4 regions of the Streptomyces sp. NPDC058195 genome follow, and region 3 is predicted to be linked to each of the others. Evidence: riboswitches for the same ligand, from Rfam matches in the RefSeq annotation. Region 3 holds a riboswitch; each other region holds the start of a gene.
The links. A riboswitch is a leader RNA that binds a small molecule or an ion and turns the genes downstream of it on or off. The one in region 3 is predicted to bind cyclic di-AMP.
Positions count from the first base shown of each region.

Region 1: another riboswitch for cyclic di-AMP. It lies ahead of ACFVWY_RS26065 (M23 family metallopeptidase); the one in region 3 lies ahead of ACFVWY_RS11740 (C40 family peptidase).
Region 2: another riboswitch for cyclic di-AMP. It lies ahead of ACFVWY_RS31120 (transglycosylase family protein); the one in region 3 lies ahead of ACFVWY_RS11740 (C40 family peptidase).
Region 4: another riboswitch for cyclic di-AMP. It lies ahead of ACFVWY_RS10720 (transglycosylase SLT domain-containing protein); the one in region 3 lies ahead of ACFVWY_RS11740 (C40 family peptidase).

Region 1 covers NZ_JBHVVM010000024.1:19,304-25,079, forward strand. Annotated here, with positions in the region: gene ACFVWY_RS26060 (aldo/keto reductase) at 1-324, opposite strand, end outside; gene ACFVWY_RS26065 (M23 family metallopeptidase) at 516-1,643, opposite strand; cyclic di-AMP (ydaO/yuaA leader) riboswitch at 1,655-1,807, opposite strand; gene ACFVWY_RS26070 (PP2C family protein-serine/threonine phosphatase) at 2,052-3,212, opposite strand; tRNA gene ACFVWY_RS26075 (tRNA-Met) at 3,395-3,468, opposite strand; gene ACFVWY_RS26080 (SHOCT domain-containing protein) at 3,639-4,061, shown strand; partial or broken gene ACFVWY_RS26085 (heme-binding protein) at 4,091-4,289, shown strand; tRNA gene ACFVWY_RS26090 (tRNA-OTHER) at 4,474-4,610, opposite strand; partial or broken gene ACFVWY_RS26095 (IS5/IS1182 family transposase) at 5,051-5,140, opposite strand; gene ACFVWY_RS26100 (hypothetical protein) at 5,745-5,776, shown strand, end outside.
Region 2 covers NZ_JBHVVM010000034.1:52,438-58,213, forward strand. Annotated here, with positions in the region: gene ACFVWY_RS31105 (DUF501 domain-containing protein) at 1-466, opposite strand, end outside; gene ACFVWY_RS31110 (septum formation initiator family protein) at 525-995, opposite strand; gene eno (phosphopyruvate hydratase) at 1,157-2,446, opposite strand; gene ACFVWY_RS31120 (transglycosylase family protein) at 2,744-3,508, opposite strand; cyclic di-AMP (ydaO/yuaA leader) riboswitch at 3,512-3,686, opposite strand; gene ACFVWY_RS31125 (transglycosylase family protein) at 3,999-4,991, opposite strand; gene ACFVWY_RS31130 (cytochrome P450) at 5,097-5,776, opposite strand, start outside.
Region 3 covers NZ_JBHVVM010000007.1:175,492-181,267, reverse strand. Annotated here, with positions in the region: gene bioB (biotin synthase BioB) at 1-975, opposite strand, end outside; gene ACFVWY_RS11760 (8-amino-7-oxononanoate synthase) at 1,117-2,259, shown strand; gene ACFVWY_RS11755 (DUF397 domain-containing protein) at 2,370-2,576, opposite strand; gene ACFVWY_RS11750 (helix-turn-helix domain-containing protein) at 2,600-3,460, opposite strand; gene ACFVWY_RS11745 (ATP-binding protein) at 3,664-4,140, shown strand; gene ACFVWY_RS11740 (C40 family peptidase) at 4,122-4,595, opposite strand; cyclic di-AMP (ydaO/yuaA leader) riboswitch at 4,599-4,797, opposite strand; gene ACFVWY_RS11735 (hypothetical protein) at 5,159-5,467, opposite strand; gene ACFVWY_RS11730 (ATP-dependent Clp protease proteolytic subunit) at 5,475-5,776, opposite strand, start outside.
Region 4 covers NZ_JBHVVM010000006.1:264,678-270,453, forward strand. Annotated here, with positions in the region: gene ACFVWY_RS10710 (DUF305 domain-containing protein) at 1-207, shown strand, start outside; gene ACFVWY_RS10715 (ABC-F family ATP-binding cassette domain-containing protein) at 280-1,944, opposite strand; cyclic di-AMP (ydaO/yuaA leader) riboswitch at 2,506-2,671, shown strand; gene ACFVWY_RS10720 (transglycosylase SLT domain-containing protein) at 2,738-3,169, shown strand; gene ACFVWY_RS10725 (hypothetical protein) at 3,176-3,493, opposite strand; gene ACFVWY_RS10730 (APC family permease) at 3,817-5,214, shown strand; gene ACFVWY_RS10735 (NAD(+)/NADH kinase) at 5,395-5,776, shown strand, end outside.

The DNA.
Region 1 (5,776 bases), on a different contig from region 3:
TTCGGCGGCGGCCTTGATGTTGGCCGGGGAGAGCCCCTGGTAGGAGGGATGGGTGGAGACCTTGGTGGCGATGACGAAGTCGTCGCGGCCGGAGCGGGAGGCGAGCCATTTCCCGATGACCGTCTCCGACTCCCCGCCCTCGTTGCCCGGAGCCCAGGCGGAGTAGCCGTCGGCGGTGTCGACGAAATTTCCCCCGGCCGCAGCGTAGGCGTCCAGTACGGCGAACGACTGCGCTTCGTCGGCCGTCCAGCCGAAGACGTTGCCACCGAGTGCGAGCGGGAAGACCTGGAGGCTGGAGGAGCCCAGCGGGCGCAGAGAAGTCATGAGTCGATCAACGAATTCCGGCGAGCCCGCTATTCCGCCGCCCCGGCCGCCCGGAAACCGTCCACCCGAACGGACACCTCACCCACGACAAGACCGGCAGCCCTGACGTCGGGGGGAGCGTCAGGGCTGCCGGGGCTCATCGGCCGGCGAACCGGCGGGGAAAGGGGCTCAGGAAGTGGTGCGGGGACGGCTCAGGGGGTGAGGCCCTTGCTGCGGAACCAGCTCATCGGGTCGATGCCCGAACCGTCGGCGGTGTGGACTTCCAGGTGGAGGTGAGGGCCGGTCACGTTGCCGGTCGCGCCGACCCGGCCGATGACCTCGCCGGTGGTGACCTTCTGGCCCACGCTGACACCGATCGAGGACTGGTGGCAGAACCACACCTCCGTACCGTCCTCCAGCTTCAGCACGGTGCGGTAGCCGTACGAACCGGCCAGCCCGGCCGACGTGATCGTGCCGCTGTGGACGGCCTTGATCGGGGTACCGGTCGGAGCGGCGAAGTCGAGCCCGGTGTGGTGACCGGAGGACCACATCGAACCGGCCTGGCCGTAGGTCGAGGTGATCGTGTACGAGAAGGTCGGGAGGGAGTAGCTGGCGGCGAGCTTGGCCAGCCGCACGGCCTCCGCCTTCTTCTTGGCCGCTTCCTCCGCCTTCTTCTTCTCGGCGGCGGCCTTGGCCTCGGCCGCGTCCTGCTGCTTCTTCGCCTCGGCGGCGGCCTGCTCGGCGGCGGCCTTCTCCTCGGCGGCCTTGGCCTCGGCGGCGGCCGCGTCCTGCTGCTGCTCGGCCTGCTGGAGGATGCGGGCGCGCAGTGCCTCACCGGCGTCCGTGGTGCCCTGCTCGGCCTCGGCGGTGGTGATACCCGCGGTGGTGAGCGGGGCGGTGGCGGCGGCCTCGGCCTTGTCGGCCTCGGAACCGTCGGAGAACAGGGAGCCCACGCCGGGCAGGGACTTGGCGTCCGGAAGGTTCTCCGTGATCGCGTCGGGCACCGAGATGGAGACCGGGGGCTTGCCCTGCGCGGTGGCCATGCCACCCGCACCGACCGCCGCTATGACGCCGACGCCCAGGACCGTGGAACTGCGGGCGAGTCCCGTGCGCTGCTTGGCGACACGGTGCCTGCCGCGCACCGGGCGGACCGTCTCCTCCGTGGGGTTCCACTCGCTCCAGCCGCGCTCGGCCTCGCCGTTGTCCGTGTCGGAGCGGAAGTCGGGGGCGAACTCACCGGTGTGCCCGGCGCCGTAGCCGGTGCCGTAGCCAGTGCCGTAATCGCCGTTATCGCCGTGGAACCGTGAAGGGGCTTCAGGGGCAGGCTTGTTGGACGCCACGGGGGCGCACTCCTTTCCTTCCTTCTCGCCTACCGGGTTAGCTGACGGGTTCGGAGCAGGAAGGTCTCCTACGGGCTCCTCTGCCTCTCACGAGACACAGGTGTCCGATTCACCCCATGGAGGTGGTTCCCCGGTTCCCTTGCGGGATTCGGCGCTCGCGCACGGCGCCGCCATTGATGACGGCTGGGACGACCGCGCTGCGTTATCGAACGTTAATAGACACCGGGGCTCCATTCCAAGCTGTTCCCACTGATCGTTCACGTCTTTGGCCTGGACTTTACTGGACATAAGCTGACCAATAGGGCCACTTGACCGCCCCTCAGCCGCCAACTCATTTCTGACGTTATGTCAAATGTTATGCGGAGCGGCGCCTCTCGACTACGCACCGTGGCATTGCCGCGGGACCGCTCATTCCTTCTCCACGCCCACGATCGGCACGGTCCGGCGCCGGACCGGCTGCCCTTGCCCGGGACGCACCACCGCGAGCAGCGCCATGTCGTCGGTCGTCTCGCCACCGGTGTGCAGGCGTACGTCGTCCGTCAGCGCGGAGAGCAGCTCCTCCGGGCCCGGGAAGATCCGCCCGCGCAGCCGGGCCGCCGGGTCGTAGAAGACCCCCTCGGCGTTCCGCGCCTCGGAGAGGCCGTCCGTATAGAGGAGCAGTGTCGTCCCGTCCGGCAGGTCCCACTCGTCCGTCCGCTCCTGCCACACACCCAGCCCCATGCCGAGCGGCAGCGCGGGCACCGAAGGCCGCAGCACCTCCAGCGCCCCGTCCGGATGCAGCAGAATCGGCTCGGGATGCCCGCGGTTGACGATCCGCACGCGGGACAGTCCGGCCGGGATCTCGGCCAGTACGGCGGTGATGAAGCCTTCGAGCACGTCGAGGCCGCCCCGTCGCGCCTCCTCCCGCGACAGCGCCCGCTCCAGCCGCCCCGCCACCTCCGCCAGGGAGCCCTCCCGCTCGGCCGCCTCGCGGAACGCCCCGATGACCACCGCCACCGTCTCCACGGCCCCCAGCCCCTTGCCCCGTACGTCTCCGACCACCATCCGCACCCCGTGCGGGGTGTCCGCCACGGCGAACAGGTCGCCGCCGACGTACTCATCCGCCTGCGCCGCCTCGTACCGCGCCGCGACCTGCAGCCCGCCGATCCGTCCGGCCGGCTGGGGCACCACCGCGCGCATGGCCGTCTCCGCGATGAACCGCGCGGAGGCCAGCCGCTCGTTGCTCCGCCGCACCACCCCGTTGATCACGACCGCGAGGACCGAGACGGTGGCCAGGGTGAGCAGTTCGATCAGCGGCACGATCTCCGGCAACGTACTGCTGTACAGCCGCAGCACGATGACCGCCAGCATCGCGGCGAGGCCGGTGCGGATGGTGCTGGCGAGCGAGAAGAACGGGGCCGCGATCAGCGGAGCGGCCACGAAGAGCGGAATGGCGGTGAAGGTCTGCGGAGCGAGCCCGTCGAAGAACAGCCCGCCGATGATCATCAGCGCGGGCAGCGTGCGGACGAAGCTCCGGCTGCGGGCACCGCCCCCGGCGTGCTGACCGCGCCGCCTCTCCCACTTCCACACCTGTGGTCTCCTGCCCGGTACACCCGCGAGCACGGACGGCGCCGTGCTCCGCCCCGCCCCAGCCTCACCGGAGCGGGAACGGTCGGCGACTCCGCATCGGCCAAAGGGAGTACGGGCGTGACCCCAGGGGAAAACGACTCGGGCCCGGCACGCTGTATGCGTGCCGGGCCCGAATCCTTCAGTAGCGGGGACAGGATTTGAACCTGCGACCTCTGGGTTATGAGCCCAGCGAGCTACCGAGCTGCTCCACCCCGCGTCGGTAAACCCAACTCTACGCCATCCCGGACGCCCTTTTGACCATCCCGCCCACCGACCGGAAATGCACGGACAACGAGCAGGCACACAGATGCGGTGGTATGACTGATTTGCCCATGATTTACCCGCCCGTGACCGCGTGGAACGCACGCGCCGACCGAGGAGCGATCCGTGGACGACTACCCCATGCTCAACCTCTTCTGGACCATGCTGGTCTTCTTCCTCTGGATCATGTGGCTGTTCCTGCTGTTCAAGGTCATCACGGACATCTTCCGCAGCCATGACCTCGGCGGCTGGGGCAAGGCGGGCTGGCTGATCCTCAGCCTGCTGCTGCCCTTCCTCGGCGTACTGCTGTACGTGATCTTCCGGGGCGATTCCATGACCAAGCGCGAGATCAAGGACGCCCAGAACCGCGAGGCCGCCTTCAAGTCGTACGTACGCGAGGCCGCCAGCTCCCCCGACCCGGGCGCGGAGGGAACCGGCGCCCCGCGCAGCAGCCACGCCGACGACCTGGCGAAGCTCGCCGAGCTCAGGGACCGGGGCGCGCTCACGGACGAGGAGTTCCAGCGGGCGAAGACGAAGCTCCTGGTCTGAAACCGTCCGGTGGACGGCCGCGCCTGACGCACGCCCCGGCCTCCGGGCTCGCCGAGCACCTGCCGAACGCCCTGACGCTGAAGGACATCCCGGGCACCCTGTCCCTCGCGGGCGGCGCCCCCGTCACCGCGAAGGGCGCCCCGATCGCGGGCATTCGGCGTGACCGGTGTCCTATCCGGCGACCTCGACGAGAAGTTCGCCCAGGCCGGTGTGGCCTCGCTCACCCGCCGGCCTCTCCCCCGAGGCCCGCAGCGCCGCATCTCCCACAGCCCCGGCGGTATCCGTCTTCCCCCCTCCCCCCCCCGTACGGGTGCCGTCGGCTTTCTCCGTACGGTTTCCGCGAGACCGGAATACGTCGAAGGCCCCCGCAGCGAGCTGCGGGGGCCTTCGACGTATTGCCCGGTGAGAGCAATGGCGGAGGATACGAGATTCGAACTCGTGAGGGGTTGCCCCCAACACGCTTTCCAACTGTTCGTCCGGGGGTCCGGGAAGGTTCGCCACCGTCCTGAACTGCAGTGGAACCGTGCCAGCTGGCCGAGCTGAACCCCCTCGAACAGAGCTGAATGCAACCCAAACTGCACCCCTCCCTCACCCGGTGGACCCCTCCCGTCATCGGCCTTTCGGCCGATCCGGCAGTGCCGCGTCCCCTACATCGGGGCACGGTGGATTGCCTTCCCGCCTGTGCGCGTGGCTTCCAGCCGCGCGGTTACCCGGCGGGGGCTCCTCCGGACCCCGCCCCAACGGCCTGTGCGACCCGTGGCACGGGACGCGTCAGCTCCGGGCGACCGCTGACCAGCCGATCCGGTCGAGCTACAGTAGGACGCCGATGTCGTTGATTGCCTTGCTGAACAGCATGCGCCAGAGCTTGCCGGGCACCGCCGACCGGTCGGGGTAAACACTGTCGGCCCACACCAGCGTGATACGCCAGTGCCGCTGACGCAGCCGCTCCAGCATCGTCGTTCCGGCGTCGCGGTCGGTGATGCAGGCCGCGTGCCCAGCACCGTCAGCAGCAGTCCGAGGGTGTCCACGACGATGTGCCGCTTGCGGCCGTTGACCTTCTTCCCGCCGTCGAAGTCCCAGCTCACGGTCGGCATCGATGCCGACCGCGACCAGGTAGCGCACCGCGTCGACCAGCTGCCGGTGGGCAGGTGTCCTCCGGCTGCCCGCCCCTCCCCTCCAGCCAGGCGGGCACGGGCATTGCCTCGCGCACGACAGCTCACTCCGCATCGGTCATGTCCGAGGGATACCTCGGACGCCTGTGCGGCCGGTCCCCGGCGTTCCAGAACCGGAGGGCGAGACAATCGCACTCCCGGACAGCGGAAGCCGACCGGCGCGTGGACGTACAACTGCGACAACAGGGTCTCCAGGCGCGCTCAAGGTCTCGACAACCCCGTGCCGCACCAGAGGCCCTGTCTTCATGTCCGCCAAGCGGCAAGACCACCCGGCCGAGCTGCTCCAGTCGAACCCACGTCCACCAAAATCGGTACGACAACGGCTTCTCAGACCGGCACCGGCCGCGCAATGTAGCGGCAGGCAGCGCAGACAGAGGCGAGTTTGGGCATATGCCGACCGGCGACGGGTCGGCGCGGGCATGCTCTTTGGGTAGCGGCGGGGTGCCAGTTCGCGAGCGCCGACGTACGTGCGCGCGAGCCCCGGCCAAGGTGTGGGACAAGGGGGACGCACGTGGGGTTCGAGGATCCGGCGCACGCCGATGC
Region 2 (5,776 bases), on a different contig from region 3:
CGATCGCCTCGTCGCCCAGCGGGTTCACGCCCGGTCCGGCGGCCAGCGAGTGGCCGACCAGGACGTGCAGGCACTTCACCCGGTCCGGCATGCCGCCCGCGCTCGGGAACCCCTCCAGCACCTCGATGGCGTCGCGCCGGGCGATGTAGTCCTCGTGGGCGGCCCGGTAGGCGGAGGCCAGTTCGGGGTCGGTGGCGAGGCGCTCGGTCATCTCCTTCATGACCCCGTTCGCCTCCAGCGTGCCGATCGCGGAGGCGGCACGCGGGCACGTCAGGTAGTACGTCGTCGGGAACGGCGTGCCGTCCTCCAGCCGGGGCTGCGTCTCGACCACGTCCGGGTTGCCGCAGGGGCAGCGGTGCGCGATCGCGCGCAGACCGCGCGGCGGGCGGCCCAGCTGCTGCTGGAACGCGGCGATGTCCGCCTCGGTGGGCGCGGTGGGCTCGGTCTGGGGAGGGGGGGTGTCCATGCCTGCCTAGGTTCTGATCGGGTCTGCTCGAAATGCGGTGCTGCTGGATCGAGGGAGGTCAGTCGCGGTCGGCGCTGTCGACGCCGTCCCACAGATTGGAGTGCCACGGCCGGCCGGACCCGTCCGCCCTGCCCTCGCGCTCCTTGACCGCGTCCGGGTCGATCACCGTATAACCGGTCTCCCCGGGAAGAAGGTAGTGCAGATGCGTACGGGCCAGCCGCCTGATGTACGCGTCGTCCTGGAGCCGCGCCTTCTCGTCGCGCAGTTCCTCGGTACGGGCCCTGGCCTGCTGCGCCAGGCGCTCCTGGTCGGCGATCTCGTCCTGCTGCGAGACGTAGCTGCGCATCGGGTACGCGAGCGCGACCACCAGGGAGCAGACGACGAGCGCCAGGAAGGCCGCCCGGCCGGTGAGACGCGAGCGGCGGGCCTGACGGCGGCTCTGCGAACGGTAGACGCGGGCGGCGGTCTGCTCACCGAGCAGCCGCAGCCGGGTCGCGGTGGAGAACCGGTCCCGGTCCTTCGCGGCCATCTCTCCGCCTCCCCATTACGCACATCCGTCCCCGCACACGGTACGGGACCGAGTGCGGGGACGGACGGAGGCCGTGGCCGTTCGCGGCGCCTACCGCTCCGCGGAGCGCTGCCCTGCCGCTCCGCGGAGCGCCGTGACCAGTGGTCCGCGGAGCGCTGTGCCTACTGGTCCGCGGAGCGGAACCGGGGGAAGGCGGAGCGGCCGGCGTACACCGCGGCGTCGTCGAGGATCTCCTCGATGCGCAGCAGCTGGTTGTACTTCGCGACGCGGTCCGAGCGGGCCGGGGCACCGGTCTTGATCTGGCCGCAGTTCACGGCGACGGCGAGGTCGGCGATGGTGACGTCCTCGGTCTCGCCGGAGCGGTGCGACATCATGCACTTGAAGCCGTTGCGCTGGGCCAGCTCGACGGCGTCCAGGGTCTCGGTCAGCGAACCGATCTGGTTGACCTTGACGAGCAGGGCGTTGGCGGAGCCCTCCTCGATGCCGCGGGCCAGGCGCTCCGGGTTGGTGACGAAGAGGTCGTCGCCGACGATCTGCACCTTGGCGCCGAGCTTGTCGGTGATGACCTTCCAGCCGTCCCAGTCGTCCTCGAACAGCGGGTCCTCAAGGGAGACCAGCGGGTACGCGGCGACGAGCTCCTCGTAGTACTCGGTCATCTCGACGGCCGAGCGGGACTTGCCCTCGAACTCGTACGCGCCGTCCTTGTAGAACTCGGACGCGGCGACGTCGAGCGCGAGCGCGATGTCCTTGCCCGGGACGTAACCGGCCTCCTTGATGGCCTCCAGGATGAGGTCGAGGGCGGCGCGGTTGGAGTCCAGGTTCGGCGCGAAGCCGCCCTCGTCGCCGAGGCCGGTGGACAGGCCCTTGGCCTTCAGGACCTTCTTCAGCGTGTGGTAGACCTCGGCGCCCCAGCGCAGGGCCTCGGAGAAGGACTCCGCGCCGATCGGGGCGATCATGAACTCCTGGATGTCCACGTTGGAGTCGGCGTGCGAGCCGCCGTTCAGGATGTTCATCATCGGAACGGGCAGCAGGTGCGCGTTCGGGCCGCCGAGGTAGCGGAAGAGCGGCAGGTCCGAGGCCTCGGAGGCGGCGTGGGCGACGGCCAGCGAGACGCCCAGGATGGCGTTGGCGCCGAGCGAGCCCTTGTTCTCCGTGGCGTCCAGGTCGAACATCGCCTGGTCGATCAGCCGCTGCTCGGTGGCGTCGTAGCCGACGAGCTCCGGGCCGATCTGCTCGATCACGGCGAGGACGGCCTTCTCGACGCCCTTGCCCTGGTAGCGGTTGGGGTCGCCGTCACGGAGCTCGACGGCCTCGAACTGGCCGGTGGAGGCGCCGGACGGAACGGCAGCACGGCCCGTGCTGCCGTCGTCGAGGCCGACCTCGACCTCGACCGTGGGGTTTCCGCGGGAGTCGAGGATTTCCCGGGCTACGACGACGTCGATGGACGGCACGTGGCATCTCCTTCTGGGATATGACGCTGTTGGCGCAGGGTCGCTTTGGCCTTGCGACAAGAGCCTAACCGGCCCGGCCCGCCCGTCCCCACGACCGCCCGACCCCTGGGACGAAAAACGACCCGAGAGACCGCATTGCCGGGCATTCCGCCCAAAACCTACCGGCCGGTAACTACAACACTTGAACGCCTTCCCGCTCCACCGAGCGGAGGGAGGCCGGAAAGGAGGGCGCCCCGGTCCGGTGCGCACGGGGGGATGCGCGCCGGACCGGGGCGGCCGGGGAGGAGAGAGTCCCTGTTACTTCGTCAGGTGCAGCTGCTGACCCGGGTAGATCAGGTCGGCGTCCTTGACGATGTCCTCGTTCAGCTCGAACAGCCGCTGCCAGCCGCCCTTGACGCCGTTCTCGGCGGCGATCTTGCTCAGCGAGTCGCCGGTGACGACCTTGTACTCGCCGTCACCCCTCTTGACCTTCTCGCCGGTCGGGGTGGTGACGGTCTTCTTCGACTCGGCACGCGGGGCCTCGGTGCGGTCCGAGCGGGAGGCGGCGGGGGCCTCGGTGCGCTCGGCCGGCTTCGGCTGCGCCTGCTTCTTCGGGGCGGCGCTCTGCTGCTCGGAGGCGCCGGAACCGGCGGTCGAGCCGGAGGAGGAGTTCGAGGACGAACCGGTGTCGACACCCGGGTCGACACCGTCGTTGGTCAGGCCGCCGGCACCGGCACAGCCCCAGGCACCGGGGCCCTGCATGTCGAGGAGGCGCTCGGCGGTGGCGATCTGCTGGGCCTTGGTGGCCAGGTCGGCGCGCGAGGCGTACTGGAGGCCACCGGCGGCGGCCCAGCTGGACTGCGAGAACTGCAGGCCGCCGTAGTAGCCGTTGCCGGTGTTGATGGACCAGTTGCCACCGGACTCGCACTGGGCAACAGCGTCCCAGGTGGCGACGGAGGCGGCGGAGGCGCTGGTCGCGCCCATCAGCGGCACGGCGACGGCGGCACCGGCGACACCGGCGAGCGTGGCGATGCGGACGACCTTGGACGGGCGGCGGTGCTTGCCCTTGCTGGAAAGCAGCATGGAACTTCTCCTCACCGACGCCTACGAGGTGAGCTGTCGGGTTCGGGCCGAGTGAGTTGCCCGGTCGCACGTCCTAGCGCGCGACTTCACCCCAAGCCTGATCCGATACGTCGTCCCGACGTCCCGGACCCGGCGGCTTACCTGGGTCCCCCGCTCCTGCCTACGGCGCTGTACGCGTCTGTTTTCCCTTCGACCGACGGCAGGATTCGGCGTGACGGTCGACGGGGCCCGCGGTGCGAGCGATTCCGACCGTAAACATACGCAAGCCCTACATTCAAAGGTGGACACATCGGACAATCAGTCCGTACTTGCATCTGAAGAATTACTGTTTTCGCAGGTGAGGGCCACCAGGAAGGGCCACCGGAACGCGACACGCCGGAAGACGCAAAGAGACCCATGTCTCACTTACACATAAGCGGACATAGGCCCCTGAACTGCCCCGATTTTCGGGGCGCTTTTAGGCGATTACCGGACCGTCACCGGACCGCTCCTACTCGGCCTTGGCGTCGAGATCGAGGCTCTGGCCAGGCAGGATGAGGTCCGGATCGGAGCCGACGACGCTCCTGTTCGCCTCGTAGAGCGCGGACCACCCACCGGGAACCTTCTGTGCATCAGCAATCGTCCAGAGGTTGTCGCCGGGCCGGACGGTGTACGTGCCGTCGGTGACCTGATCGGCCGTATCGCGCGCGTCGCCACCGCCGCGCGAGGCGTGCCGGCCGGACTCGCGGTGACCGCCGTTCGCGCCACGGCCCTCCTCGGCGGCCGGGGTGCCGCGGTGCCGCCCGCCCGTACCGTCGGCCGAATCGGGCGAAGCGGAGGCGTCCCGGGGGGCGCGTGAGGGTGCGTCGGACGGCGCACCGGACGGGGTGGCCGAAGGCGAGGACTCCGCGTCCGGCGTGTCCGCCCCTTCGCCCTTCGCCTTCCCCGGGCGCTTGCCGCTGTTCCCGGACGAGCCGTCAGCACCGTCCACCGCGTCCACGCCCTCCCAGGCGCTTCGGGGCGGCGTGGCCCCGTCGGACGGGTCACCCTGCTCGTTCCCGGGCGGTGTCACCGTCCCGGCCGGGTCGCCGACGGGGGCGGTGCCGGGGTCGACGCCGGGCAGCGAGCCGCCCGGCGCCAGGCCGGAGATGACCGCACAGCTGGGCCAGGCCTTCGGCCCCCGGTCCCCCAGGACCTTCTCGGCCACCGCTATCTGCTGGGCCCGGCTGGCGAGGTCGGCGCGCTCCGCGTAGGCCTCACCGCCGTACGACTTCCAGGTCTCCGGCGAGAACTGGAGACCGCCGTAGAAGCCGTTGCCGAAGTCGGCGCTCCACGCACCGCCGCTCTCGCACTCGGCCACCCGGTCCCAGGTCGTGGCCTCGGCCGCGGACGCGCCCGACGCGCCCAGCAGCGGAATGGCGATGGCCGATCCGGTCACGCCCGCTGCGACGACGATGGCGGGTGCCTGCCGGGGGCGACGGTGCCTGCCGTTCGCGGATCCCATGGAATTGCCTTCCGTGTGACTGACGTCTGACTGGTGAGTCGAACGGTGAACCTAGCCGGACTCGAACGCGCGTCACAAGTCGATGCAGCGCGGATCACGTGAAAGTCACAGAGTTGACGCAGCGTCAGTTTCAGTACCGGCACGCCCCGGCGTGAACTCCACGGGGAGGGTGCGAAGTCCACGCATGATGAGCCCGCCACGCCACCGCAAATCGGTTGGTTCTCCCGCGAGTCGCAGGTCCGGGAGCCGTTTCAGCAGAGTGGCGAGCGCGGTCCGTCCCTCCAGCCGGGCGAGCGGTGCGCCCAGGCAGTAGTGGATGCCGTGCCCGTATCCGAGGTGCTGATTGTCACGCCGGGCGAGGTCGAGGGTGTCGGGGTCCGGGAAGCGTTCCGGGTCGCGGTCGGCGGCGGCGAGCACCACGAGCACCGGATCCCCGGCCTGGACGGACTGCCCGCCGAGTGTCAGCGCCTCGGTGGCGAACCGCCAGGTGGCCAGCTCCACCGGGCCGTCGTAGCGGAGCAGCTCCTCGATCCCGGTCTCCAGCAGCTCCTCCTCCCCCGCGTCGAGGGAGCGTTGCAGCCGTGCGCGTTCGCCGGGGTTGCGGAGCAGGGCGTAGACCCCGTTGCCGATGAGGTTGACGGTGGTTTCGAAACCGGCGAAGAGCAGGATGAAGGCCATGGCGGCGGCCTCGTTCTCGGTGAGGTGCTCACCGTGGTCGCTGGCCCGGATCAGTCCGGAGATCAGGTCGTCGCCTGGGTTCTCCCGCTTCCGGTGGATGAGTTCGG
Region 3 (5,776 bases):
CGCCCCCTCCACCTCGAAACCGGCGTCCGCGATCATGTCCAGATCCGCCTGACCGGCCTGGCCCTCGCTGGTGAGGTAGTCGCCCAGGAAGATCGAGTTCACCAGGTGCAGGGCCAGCGGCTGCATCGAGCGCAGATGCACCTCGCGTCCGCCCGCGAGCCGCACCTCCACGTCCGGGCAGACGAACCGGACCATCGCCAGAATCCGCAGACAGCGCTGCGGGGTGAGGTTCCACTCCTTGGCCAGCGGCGTTCCCTCGAACGGGATCAGGAAGTTCACCGGTACCGAGTCCGGGTCCAGTTCGCGCAGCGAGAAGACGACGTCGACCAGGTCGGCGTCGCTCTCGCCCATGCCCGCGATCAGCCCGGAACACGCCGAGAGCCCGGCGGACTGGGCCTGGTGCACGGTCGCCACCCGGTCGGCGTAGGTGTGGGTGGTGGTGATGTCCCCGTACGTTGCCTCGGACGTGTTGAGGTTGTGGTTGTACGCGTCGGCACCCGCCGACCGCAGCCGTTCGGCCTGGCCGTCGGAGAGCAGGCCGAGGCAGGCGCACACCTCGACGCCCTCGTTCTGTTCCTTGATCGCTTCGATGGTCTGCGAGACCCGGTCGACGTCGCGGTCCGTGGGGCCGCGTCCGCTCGCCACCAGGCACACCCGCTTGGCCCCGCCCGCAACTCCGGCGGCGGCCGCCTTCGAAGCCTCATCGGGCTTCAGCCAGGTGTACTTGAGGATCTCGGCCTTCGAACCGAGCCGCTGCGAGCAGTACGAGCAGTCCTCGGGGCACAGGCCGGACTTGAGATTGACCAGGTAGTTCAGTTTCACGCGCCGCCCGAACCACTGACGGCGTACCTTCCCGGCCGCGGCCACCACTTCGAGCAGGTCGTCGTCCGGGGTCGCCAGCACGGCGAGGGCTTCTTCACGGGTCGGCGGCTCGCGCCGCAGGCCCTTGTCCACCAGCGTGGTCAGGAGGTCCATGGCGAAGATCCTGTCCTACACAGGTCCCGCAGCCAAGGAGGAACCGGACAACACTACCTGTCGAGGGTGTGTGTATTGCCACACCATGACCGGACGTGCCCGCGGTTAAGGTCTGTGAGCTGCCTACAAAAGGGACCGCTCATGTCCTTCGACCCGTTCAGCTGGACCGACGCCGAGGCACGCCGTCGTGCCGACGCCGGACTCGTCCGTGTCCTGCGTCCCCGGCCCGCCGTCTGCGGGCTCCTCGACCTCGCGAGCAACGACTACCTGGGGCTGGCCAGACACCCCGGCATCACCGGGGCCGCGGCCGCGGCCGCGCGCGAATGGGGCGCGGGCGCGACCGGTTCACGACTGGTCACCGGCTCCACCGCACTCCACGCCGCGCTCGAACAGGAACTGGCGGAGTTCTGCGGTTTCGAGGCGGCCCTGGTGCTGTCCTCCGGCTACGCGGCCAACCTCGCCGCCGTCACGGCGCTCACCGGACACGGCTCACTGATCGTCTCGGACGCGGGCAACCACGCCTCGATCGTGGACGGCTGCCGGCTCTCCCGCGCCCGGACCGCCGTCGTGCCGCACGCCGAACCCGAGGCCGTACGCAAAGCCCTGCGGACGCGCGACGGGCGGGCGCTGGTCGTCACGGACTCGGTCTTCTCGGTCGACGGCGACGCGGCGCCGCTGTCCGAACTGGCCGGGATCTGCCGTACGGAGGACTCCGCGCTGCTCGTCGACGACGCGCACGGACTGGGCGTGCTGGGGGCGGGCGGCCGGGGCGCATTGGCCGCCGCCGGGCTCGCGGGCGACGCCGGGACCGTCCTCACGCTGACCCTCTCCAAGTCCCTCGGCAGCCAGGGCGGAGCCATTCTCGGTCCGGCCCGGGTCATCGACCACCTCGTCAACACGGCCCGGACGTTCATCTTCGACACCGGCCTCGCACCGGCCGCCGCGGGCGCCGCCCTCGCAGGCCTGCGGCTGCTGCGCCGCGAGCCCGGACGGGCCGAACGGGTCCGTGCGGTGGCCACCGTGCTCCACCAACGGCTGACCGCGGCCGGACTGTCCGCCGTACGGCCCGACGCGGCGGTGGTGTCGGTCCGCGCGCCCTCGGCGGACGCGGCGGTGCGCTGGGCGGCTGACTGCCGTGCGGCCGGTGTCCTCGTCGGCTGTTTCCGTCCCCCGTCGGTGCCCGACGGGGTGTCCCGGCTCCGGCTGACCGCGCGCGCCGACCTGACCGAGGAGGAGATCACCACCGCCGTGGAGACCGTCGTGCGGACCGCCCCCGCCAGCTGACCGCACCGCCCCCGACCAGCTGTCAGGAGGCGCTGGCCGGCCGCGCGGCTGGCCGCACCGCCATCCGGCCGGGCCGTCAGCCGTTCCGAGCTGGCACCGGACCGCGGCCGTCAGCCGGCCAGAGTCCGGTGCAGACCGGTGACGAAGGAGGTCCAGGCCGTCGCGGAGAACCGTAACGGCGTTCTGGACAGGTCCTTGGAGTCCCGCACGGCGAGCCGTCCGTCGGAGACGGGCGCGGTCTCCACGCAGTTGTTCATGCCCGTGCTGCGGCTGCTGCGCCGCCAGTCCGAGCCGTGCTGTGCCAGGCAGTCCGACATGAGGTCCCTCCGGGCGGTCCGGTTCACTGTGCGCCGCGGTCGATCGCGGCGATGAGGTCCAGCGAGTGCTCCGGCGACAGCGCGTGCGCCTGCATGGTGCGGAAGGCCGAGCTGTACGCCTCAAGGTCTTCTTTCCGCTCCAGATAGAGGCTACTCGTCAAATGGTCAAGAACGACCACATCCAGATCAGAAGTGTTCGGGAATGAGAAAATAACGAAAGGCCCGGTCAGCCCGGCGTACCCGCCCATCGCGAACGGCAGCAACTGGAGCCGTACGTGGGGGAGCTGGGCCACTCTGGTCAGATGGCGCAGCTGCTCCCGCATCACCCGGCAGCCGCCGACCTGGCGCCGCAGTACCGCCTCGTCGAGCACCGCGCTCAGCCGCAGCGGCGGATCGGTCCGCAGCACCCCCTGCCGGGCCAGCCGCACCTCCACCAGCGAGTCCAGCTGACCGGCGGGCAGCCCGTCCAGCGAGGCCCGGGTCACCGCACGCGCGTAGTCGGCGGTCTGCAGGAGCCCCGGCACCACCGAGGTCTCCAGTGTGCGTGCGGTGCGCGCCTGCGACTCCAGGCTGATGAAGTCGCGGTACTGGGGCGGGAGCAGGCCGCGATAGGCATGCCACCAGCCGGTACCGCCCCCACCGGCCGAGCCCGCCAGTGCCGCCAGGAGGCCGCGCAACCGGGCGTCGTCCACGCCGTACGTGTCCAGCAGCCGGTTCACGTCGGCGGGATGCACCCCGCTCACGCCGGTCTCGATCCGGCTCACCTTCGACTGGTGCCAGCCGAGTGTCCGGGCCGCTTCCCGGCTGGTGAGCCCCGACGCGTGGCGCAGGCTCCGCAGTTCTTCCCCGAGTTTGCGGCGTCGCACCGCGGGGCCGTGCTGCATGCGCGCTCTCCCTCTTCCGCCGACCGGACAGTGTGCCGCCGTTCACAGGCGCAGGTGGCAGAGTTCACCGCATTGAGCGATAGATATATGCATATTGTGGTGTGGCACCCCCACAGCGGGCAGCATCAGGGGCAATCCGGCGCCAAGCGCGGCCCGGCCCGGCCCGATCGGTGGACCGGCCCGGGAGGGAAGGACGGCACGCTGTGGCAGATCATCAGAGGGCATGCGTCACCCTGCCGAGCGATCCGGTCTCGGTTCCGGCGGCGCGCAGATACGTGGTCGGGGTGCTCGGCGGATGGGGTCTGGCCGACGACGCCGATTTCGTCGACGGCGTCCGGCTCATCGTCTCCGAACTGGCGACCAACGTCGTGCAGCACACCTTCGGGCAGTCGCCCACCTTCACCGTGGACCTCCGGCTGGACCAGGAGGAGAGGTTCCGCCTGGGGGTGACGGACAGTCATCCGCAGTGGCCCAGGCGACCGCCCGCCGCGGTGCGGCAGGACAACGGACGTGGCATGGGGATCATCCGCTGTCTGGCGCAGCAGCGCGGCGGGCGGCTGACCGTCACCCCCACCTCCGACGGCGGCAAGACGGTGTGGGTCGTGCTGCCGTGGCGGGTGCCCGTGCGGAGCCGGGCGGGGGCTTCGGGGACCGGCCGGGCTCAGCCGACCCGGCCGTAGTAGACGCTCTTGGTCCAGATCTTCTCCAGCCGGACCACCGCGCCGCTCCTGGGCGAGTGCCAGATCCTGCCCGCTCCGGCGTAGATCCCGACGTGGTAGACGCTGCGGCCGTAGTGGAAGAAGACCAGGTCGCCGCGTTGCCGGCGTGAGGCCGAGACGTGCCGGGTCCGGTTGTACTGCTGCTGTGCGGTGCGGGGGAGCTTCTTGCCGGCCTTCTTGAACGCGTAGAGGGTCAGGCCCGAGCAGTCGAAGCGGTGGGGACCGGCGGCGCCCCAGCGGTACGGCGCCCCCTTCTTCGATGCCGCGATGCCGAGCGCCTTCGTCGATACGGTCGCGGCCTGGGCGTCCGCCTGGACACCCGGGGCGAACATGGTGCCGCCGACGGCGGCGAGAGTGAGAACCGAGGCCGTTCCGGCCCGGACGAACAGAGACGGGACATGAACCTGCGCAGACATGCGCAACCCTTCGTCAGCCGCCTGTGAAGGATGACCTGTCGGGTTCGGGCCGGCGAAGTCGCCCGGCCGCGTGGTGCGGCTTCACCCCGAGGGTCGTCCGGTGTGTCCGGGCCGACCCGTTGTGCCTGGGTCCTCCACTCCTGCCGATCCACTCTCGTCGACCAGGCATCCGGACGGCGGCAGGACTCGGCGTCCGCCCGGACCGCCCCGCCGCGGTGGCGGGGGCTTGTCGTCCCAGGGATCTTGACCCACGGATCATCGGATTTCCGAGCCGAAAATGGGATATGTGAGGCTCCTCACGACTGATCCATTCAGGTGGACATGGTGCGCTCCGGGCTGCTGACGGAGCTTCGGGCCCACGCCGTACCAGCGACGGAAGCGTAGATTCCGGTCACTGTCCCTGTGAAACGCGCAAGTTGAGCGGTCTCGCGTGCGAGGGACTTCCTACGCCGAACGAGCGAGGAAATCCGATCACCGTGTCGGGTGTGTCGGCCACGGCGGCGGGGTGAGGGCCGTGGGCGGTGCGGCCGCCCGCCTCGCCCACGGCGGAGCGCACGCTCCGGTCACATCGTGGGAGCCGGGGGTACGGTGACGCGCCCGGCGCGCCGCTCACCGTCCAGCACGCGCAGCGCCCGTGCGAGCGTCGCGGTGTGGATGTGTGCCTCCCCCCGTTCGTGCATCAGCGCCAGCGCTTCCCGCAGCGCCACCGCGTGCGAGGCCAGTGCCTGAGCGGCGCGCAGCGCGCCGTAGGTGTCGGTGCCCCGGGCCGGGTTGATCCGGCCGAGCTGGTCGACGACGTCGAGGTAGCGGTCGATGAACTCTCCCTCGGCGCGGGTCAGCGCGGGAAGCGGCGGGAGTTCGGGCGGTCGCATCGTGCGTTCACCGCGCGGCGTGCGGTGGGCGGGAGGCGTTCCGGTTCTCCAGGACGTGATCCACCAGGCCGTACGCCCGTGCTCCCGCCGCGTCGAGGATCAGGTCGCGCTCGATGTCCGCGGCGATCCGTCCGGTGTCGCGGCCGGTGTGCCGCGCCAGCAGTTCGATCAGCAGCGTGTGGAGCCGTTCCATCTCCCGGGCCTCGACGGCCAGGTCGGACGGCTGGCCCCGTACCGGTTCGGGGAGTTCGGGCTGGCGCACGAGCACCCGGGCGCCGGGCAGCGCGTGCCGGTGACCAGGGGCGCCCG
Region 4 (5,776 bases), on a different contig from region 3:
ATGGCCGACCTCAAGGCCGCCAAGGGCAAGGACTTCGACAGGAAGTTCGCCCAGCTCATGATCGGTCACCACGAGGGCGCGGTCACCATGGCCGAGGACGAGCAGAAGGAAGGCGGGAACGCCGAAGCGAAGAAGCTCGCCGAAGCCGTCGTCACGGCCCAGACCGCCGAGATCGAGCAGATGAACAAGATCCTCGACCGGCTCTGACCCGGCAGGGGCGCGGGCCCCGTACGGCGTCCGTACGGGGCCCGCGCCTCCCGCGTTCCTGCCTGCCCGCGCCTACGCGGAGGTCACGGGCGCGGCGAGCAGTTCGGCCACCTCCTCGGCGGTGATCTCCCGCAGCTCCTCCTCGGCCAGCAGCCACCGGGTGGTGCCGACCGCTTCGAGGAACGGCAGGTCGTGACTGGCGATCAGCAGCGCCCCCTCGTAGGACTCCAGCGCACCGGTCAGCTGCCGCACACTGGCGAGGTCGAGATTGTTGGTCGGCTCGTCCATCATCAGCAGCTGCGGGGCGGGTGCGGCGAGCATCGTCGCGGCCAGCGCGGCACGGAACCGTTCGCCGCCCGAGAGGGTGCCCGCCGGCTGCTCGGCGCGTTTCCCCTGGAAGAGGAAGCGCGCGAGCTGGGCGCGGATGTGGTTGTCGGTGATCCCGGGAGCCATGCGGGCCGCGTTCGCCGCCACGCTCAGCTCCGGGTCCAGCACATCGAGCCGCTGCGGGAGGAACCGCGTCGGCACGTAGGTCCTGGCCTCGCCGGACAGCGGGGCCAGCTCGCCGGTGAGCGTGCGCAGCAGCGTCGTCTTCCCCGCGCCGTTGCGGCCGACGAGCGCGACCCGTTCGGGGCCGTGCACCTGGAGGTTTCCGTCGCGCAGGCGGCCGAACCGGGGGCGCAGTTCGCTCACGGTCAGTACGGTGCGCCCGGCGGGCACCGCGGTGTGCGGCAGGCTCACCCGGATCTCGGCATCGTCGCGGATCGCGTCCGCGGCCTCCTCGCGCCGCTCGCGCGCCTCACTGAGCCGCTCCTCGTGGACGCCGCGGAGCTTGCCCGCGGACTCCTGGGCGGACCGCTTGCGGCGGCCGGCCAGGATCTTCGGCAGGCCCCCCTCGATCTCGGCCTTCTTTCCGGTGCGCTGACGCCGGGCCAGCTTCGTACGGGTCTCCTCCAGTTCGCGCTTCTGGCGGCGTACGTCCGCCTCGGCGGCGCGGAGCATCCGGCCGGCGGCCTCCTGCCCGGTGGCCACGGCCTCCTGGTACGCCGACCAGCCGCCCCCGTACCAGTTCACCGATCCTGCGCGCAGTTCGGCGATGCGGTCCACGCGCTCCAGCAGCTCGCGGTCGTGGCTGACCACGACCAGTACGCCCGAGTGCCAGGAGTCGACGGCCTCGTACAGCCTCTGGCGCGCGAACAGGTCCAGGTTGTTGGTGGGTTCGTCCAGGAGCAGGATGTCGGGCCGTTCGAGCAGCAGCGCCGCCAGGCGCAGCAGCACGGTCTCCCCACCGGACAACTCGCCCACGGTGCGGTCGAGTTCGACGCTGCCGAGGCCGAGCGAGCCCAGGGTCGCCAGGGCCCTTTCCTCGACGTCCCAGTCGTCGCCGACCGTCTCGAAGTGCTTCTCGTCGACATCTCCGGACTCGATGGCCCGCAGCGCCTCGCGCCGCTTCGCGATGCCGAGCGCGACGTCCACCCGCAGGGTGGTGTCGAGAGTGATGTTCTGCGGCAGGTACGCGAGGCTGCCGCCGATGGTCACCGAGCCTTCGGACGGGCGCAGCTGCCCGGTGAGCAGCCGCAGCAGAGTGGACTTGCCGGCACCGTTGTTGCCGACGAGTCCGATCCGGCCGCGGCCGATGCTCAGCGAGAGCCCGTCGAAGACCGTGGTGCCGTCCGGCCAGCGGAAGGTCAGGGCCGAGCAGGTGAGAGAGGCGCTGGGGGCGGTGGGTGTCGCCATGGTTTTCCTCGCAGTCGCGGGTCGCAATGAAGGGGGGATTCGTATGCGAGCACCACGCGACCGGGCGGCGGAGAAAAGGTACGGCGGTCCTGGAGATCGAGGGACGGCTCATGCACCGAGGTCGCATCCACGCGAGGTCACGGGCAGTGCGGAAGCACTGCGGCAACGTGACGTGCGTACGGCGGGATGCCGTACGGCGTGGTGTTCGCGGACCTCAGATGCGCAACGTCCACCTCTATCGGAGACAACAGGACGTGAAAACCATAACGGCGGGGAGCTGGGTTGGCAACGTCCGCCGACCTGCGGGGGAGGTGCGTGGAGCCGGATGCGGAATGCCTCTTTCGTTATTCCGTGGCGCGAGTCACACCCTGCCCGTGGTGACGGTGCCGCGCGCTCCGGAACCCTTTTCCCGCAAGGGCCGGGCCCGGTCGGTGTGAGGTGGGTTACGGGGAATTCGGCTTCTTGATCTTGTATGCGAACTACCTGCGGAAAATAGGGTCTTGTCCGCTTCGGCTTCCCTCGCCTACGGTCTCCCTCAATCCGGGCGGAACGCCGAATCCTGCCGCTGTCCGGCCCATTCCGACCACTCGTGTACGGCAGGAGCGGGGAACCCAGGTACGTCGCCGGTCCGGACACCGGGCGGCTCGGGGTGAAGCCGCGCTCTCGCGCGGCCGGGCAGCTCCAGCCCGAACCCGACAGCTCACCTCGCAGGCGACGGAGAGGAACCACCATGACCTTCACCGGTACGCGCCGTCGACGCACCGCCACCTCGCTGACCAGGGGCTTCATAGGCATGGGCACGGGAGTGGCCGCGCTGCTGCTGCCGCTGCTCGGTGCCCAGGCCGCCTCGGCGGCACCGGCCCCGCAGGCCATCACCGCGACCGCCGCGCAGCCCGCGGCCTACACGGACGATCTGGACGGCTGGATCAAGGAATCGCTCGCCGTCATGGCCGAGCACAGCATCCCCGGCAGCTACGAGGGAATCCACCGCAACATCATGCGCGAGTCCTCCGGCAACCCGCTCGCCGTCAACAACTGGGACTCCAACGCCGCCGCCGGAACCCCGTCCAAGGGCCTGCTCCAGATCATCGACCCGACGTTCCTCGCCTACCACGTGCCCGGCACATCGACGGACAGCTTCGACCCCGTCGCCAACATCGCCGCGGCGTGCAACTACGCCGCCGACCGGTACGGTTCCATCGACAACGTCAACGGCGCCTACTGACCCCGGTCACTCCGGGGCGGATCCCGCCGCCTGCTCCGGTTCGGCGCGGGGCGGGAGCGGCACGGTGGCCGCCGCCCCGTTCCGCACCGCCCGCACCGCGGCTTCGTGCAGGCGGCGGCTGTCCTCCTCCGAACAGCACGCCACGGGGCTGCCCGCCATGGTGAACCAGTCGATCGCCCCCGAGTACTGCACCGTGATCTGGGCCGTGTCCTCGGCCCAGGTCGTGTGCACCGTCAGGTCCCCGGACAGGACTCCGACCTCCTCCGTCAGCACGCCACCGTGCCCGGAGAACACACCACAAGTCGTCCACGACGCCCAAGCCATGCATCCAGGCTGGCACCGGGGCGGCGAATGCGCGACCCATGGGCCCCGCCCGCGCGCCGGATGCTGGACACGGGCGAAATTTTCCGTCCGTCCCCCCTTCGGTTCCCGCACCGCCGATCTCCGGACGCCTCCTACCCAGTTCACGTCAAATCGTCGAAGAAGGTTGCTGGAACAACGGATTCCGTAGGTGAACACCTCTTGACCTGCGGAAGACGTCAGGATTGCATGGCGCGCTGGGAGCGACGAAACCACACTTCATGTCCTCGTCTGGAGGCGATACCGCTCCCGTGCTCAGACACCGCACTTTTGATCGGAACCGCACGATGACCGACACGCTCAGCGCACCACAGGCACTCGCCCCGGCGACCGGCCCCACCCCCCAGAAGCTCAAGCGCTCCATCGGCGTCGTGGGCGGCACGCTGCTCACGCTCTCCTGCGTGACGCCCGCCTCGACCCTCTTCGTGGTCGTGCCGGACCTCTTCTCCAGCCTCGGTACGTACACCGCCCTGACCATCGCCATCGGCTCGCTGCTCTGCGTCGCGGTCGCCTTCTGCTACTCGGAACTGGGCACCCTCATTCCCAGCGCCGGCGGTGAGTACGCCATGGTGTCGACCATGGCGGGACGGCTCGCCGGATGGCTCGTCTTCGTGCTCTCGCTGCTGGTCGTGATGATCGTGCCCCCGGTGATCTCCATGGGGACGGCGGACTACCTGGCGCCCCTCGTGCACATACCGGCCCCCATCGCAGGCGCCGGAGTCATGCTGCTCGCCACCCTCGCGGGCCTGCTGGACCTGCGCGCCAACGCGTGGATCACCGGAATCTTCCTGGTCCTCGAAGTGATCGCGGCGGGCGTCGTCGCCGTGCTGGGCTTCGCCCACACCGAGCGCGGCGGATCGGCGCTGGTGCACGGCACGGTCGCCACGACCGGCGGTTCCCACTCCACCGTCACCGCGATGATGGTGATCTCCGGACTGGCCATCGCGCTCTTCATCACCCAGGGCTTCTCCACCGCCGTCTACCTCTCCGAAGAGCTGGAGAACCCGCGGCGCAACGTGGCCCGCACCGTGCTCGCCACCCTCGCCATCTCCAGCGCCGTCATCCTGATCCCGGTCATCGCCATCACCCTGGGTGCCCCGGACCTGGAGGCCCTGACCTCAGGCGACCTCAACACCATGGTCGCCGCCTGGTCCAACTCGGCGGTCGGCACCTTCGTCAGCCTCTGCGTCGCCCTCGCGATCATCAACGCGGGCATCGTCATGGTCATCCAGAACTCCCGGGTGCTCTTCGCCTCGGCCCGCGACAAGGCATGGCCCGCACCGGTCAACAACGCCCTGGCCCGGCTCGGCCGGTTCGGCTCGCCGTGGGTCGCGACCCTGCTCGTCGGTGTTCCCGGGGCGGCGCTCTGCTTCGTCAACCTCGACACCCTGTACGGCGTCACCGGCGTCTCCGTCACCGCCATGTACCTGCTGGTCGCCGTCGCGGCCCTGCTCTGCCGCCGCGGCACCCACCGCGAGGCACCGGCCTGGCGCATGCCGCTCTGGCCCGCCGTGCCCGTGCTGCTGATCGCCGTGCTGGCGTACATCCTGACCCAGCAGGAGGCCGAGTACCTGCTGTGGACCGGCGGCATCACCGCGGTCGCCACGCTCTACTGGGCGTTCTACCTGCGGCCCCGCCGCGAGACCCGCTGGCTGGTCAGCATTCCGGAGGACGCCCAGCCCTGACCGGGGCGTGTTCCGCGCGGTGTCCGGCCCGCCGGTGGAGATCCTCCACCGGCGGGCCGCGCCCGTCCCTGTCCGTCGCCCGACCGGGCGCAGCGCCGCCCCGGCGACGGGCGGACCCGCCCGGCCATGCCCACAGTGGGACGCAGGGGGCGTCGTCGGAACACGGGGAGCAGTGGCGGGATGGGCGTCCAACGCGTCGGAATCGTCGTACATCAGGGCCGCCCCGAGGCCGTCATCACCGCCGGTGTCGTACGCGACTGGTGCGCCCGCGAAGCGATCCCCTGCACGGACATCGACGTGTGGAGGGGGGACGGACACAGGCGCGGCGGGCGCGAGGAGGCCGACGTCGCCGGGAACCCCGATCTGATCGTGACACTCGGCGGCGACGGCACGTTCCTGCGCGGCGCCAGGATCGCCGCGAAGAACGACGGCGCCGTGCTCGGGATCGACCTGGGCCGTGTCGGCTTCCTGACCGAGGTGCCATCCGGTGACGTGGTGCGGGCGCTCGACGCCGTCCACCGGGGCCGGGCGGAGTTCGAGGAGCGCATGACCCTGACCATGC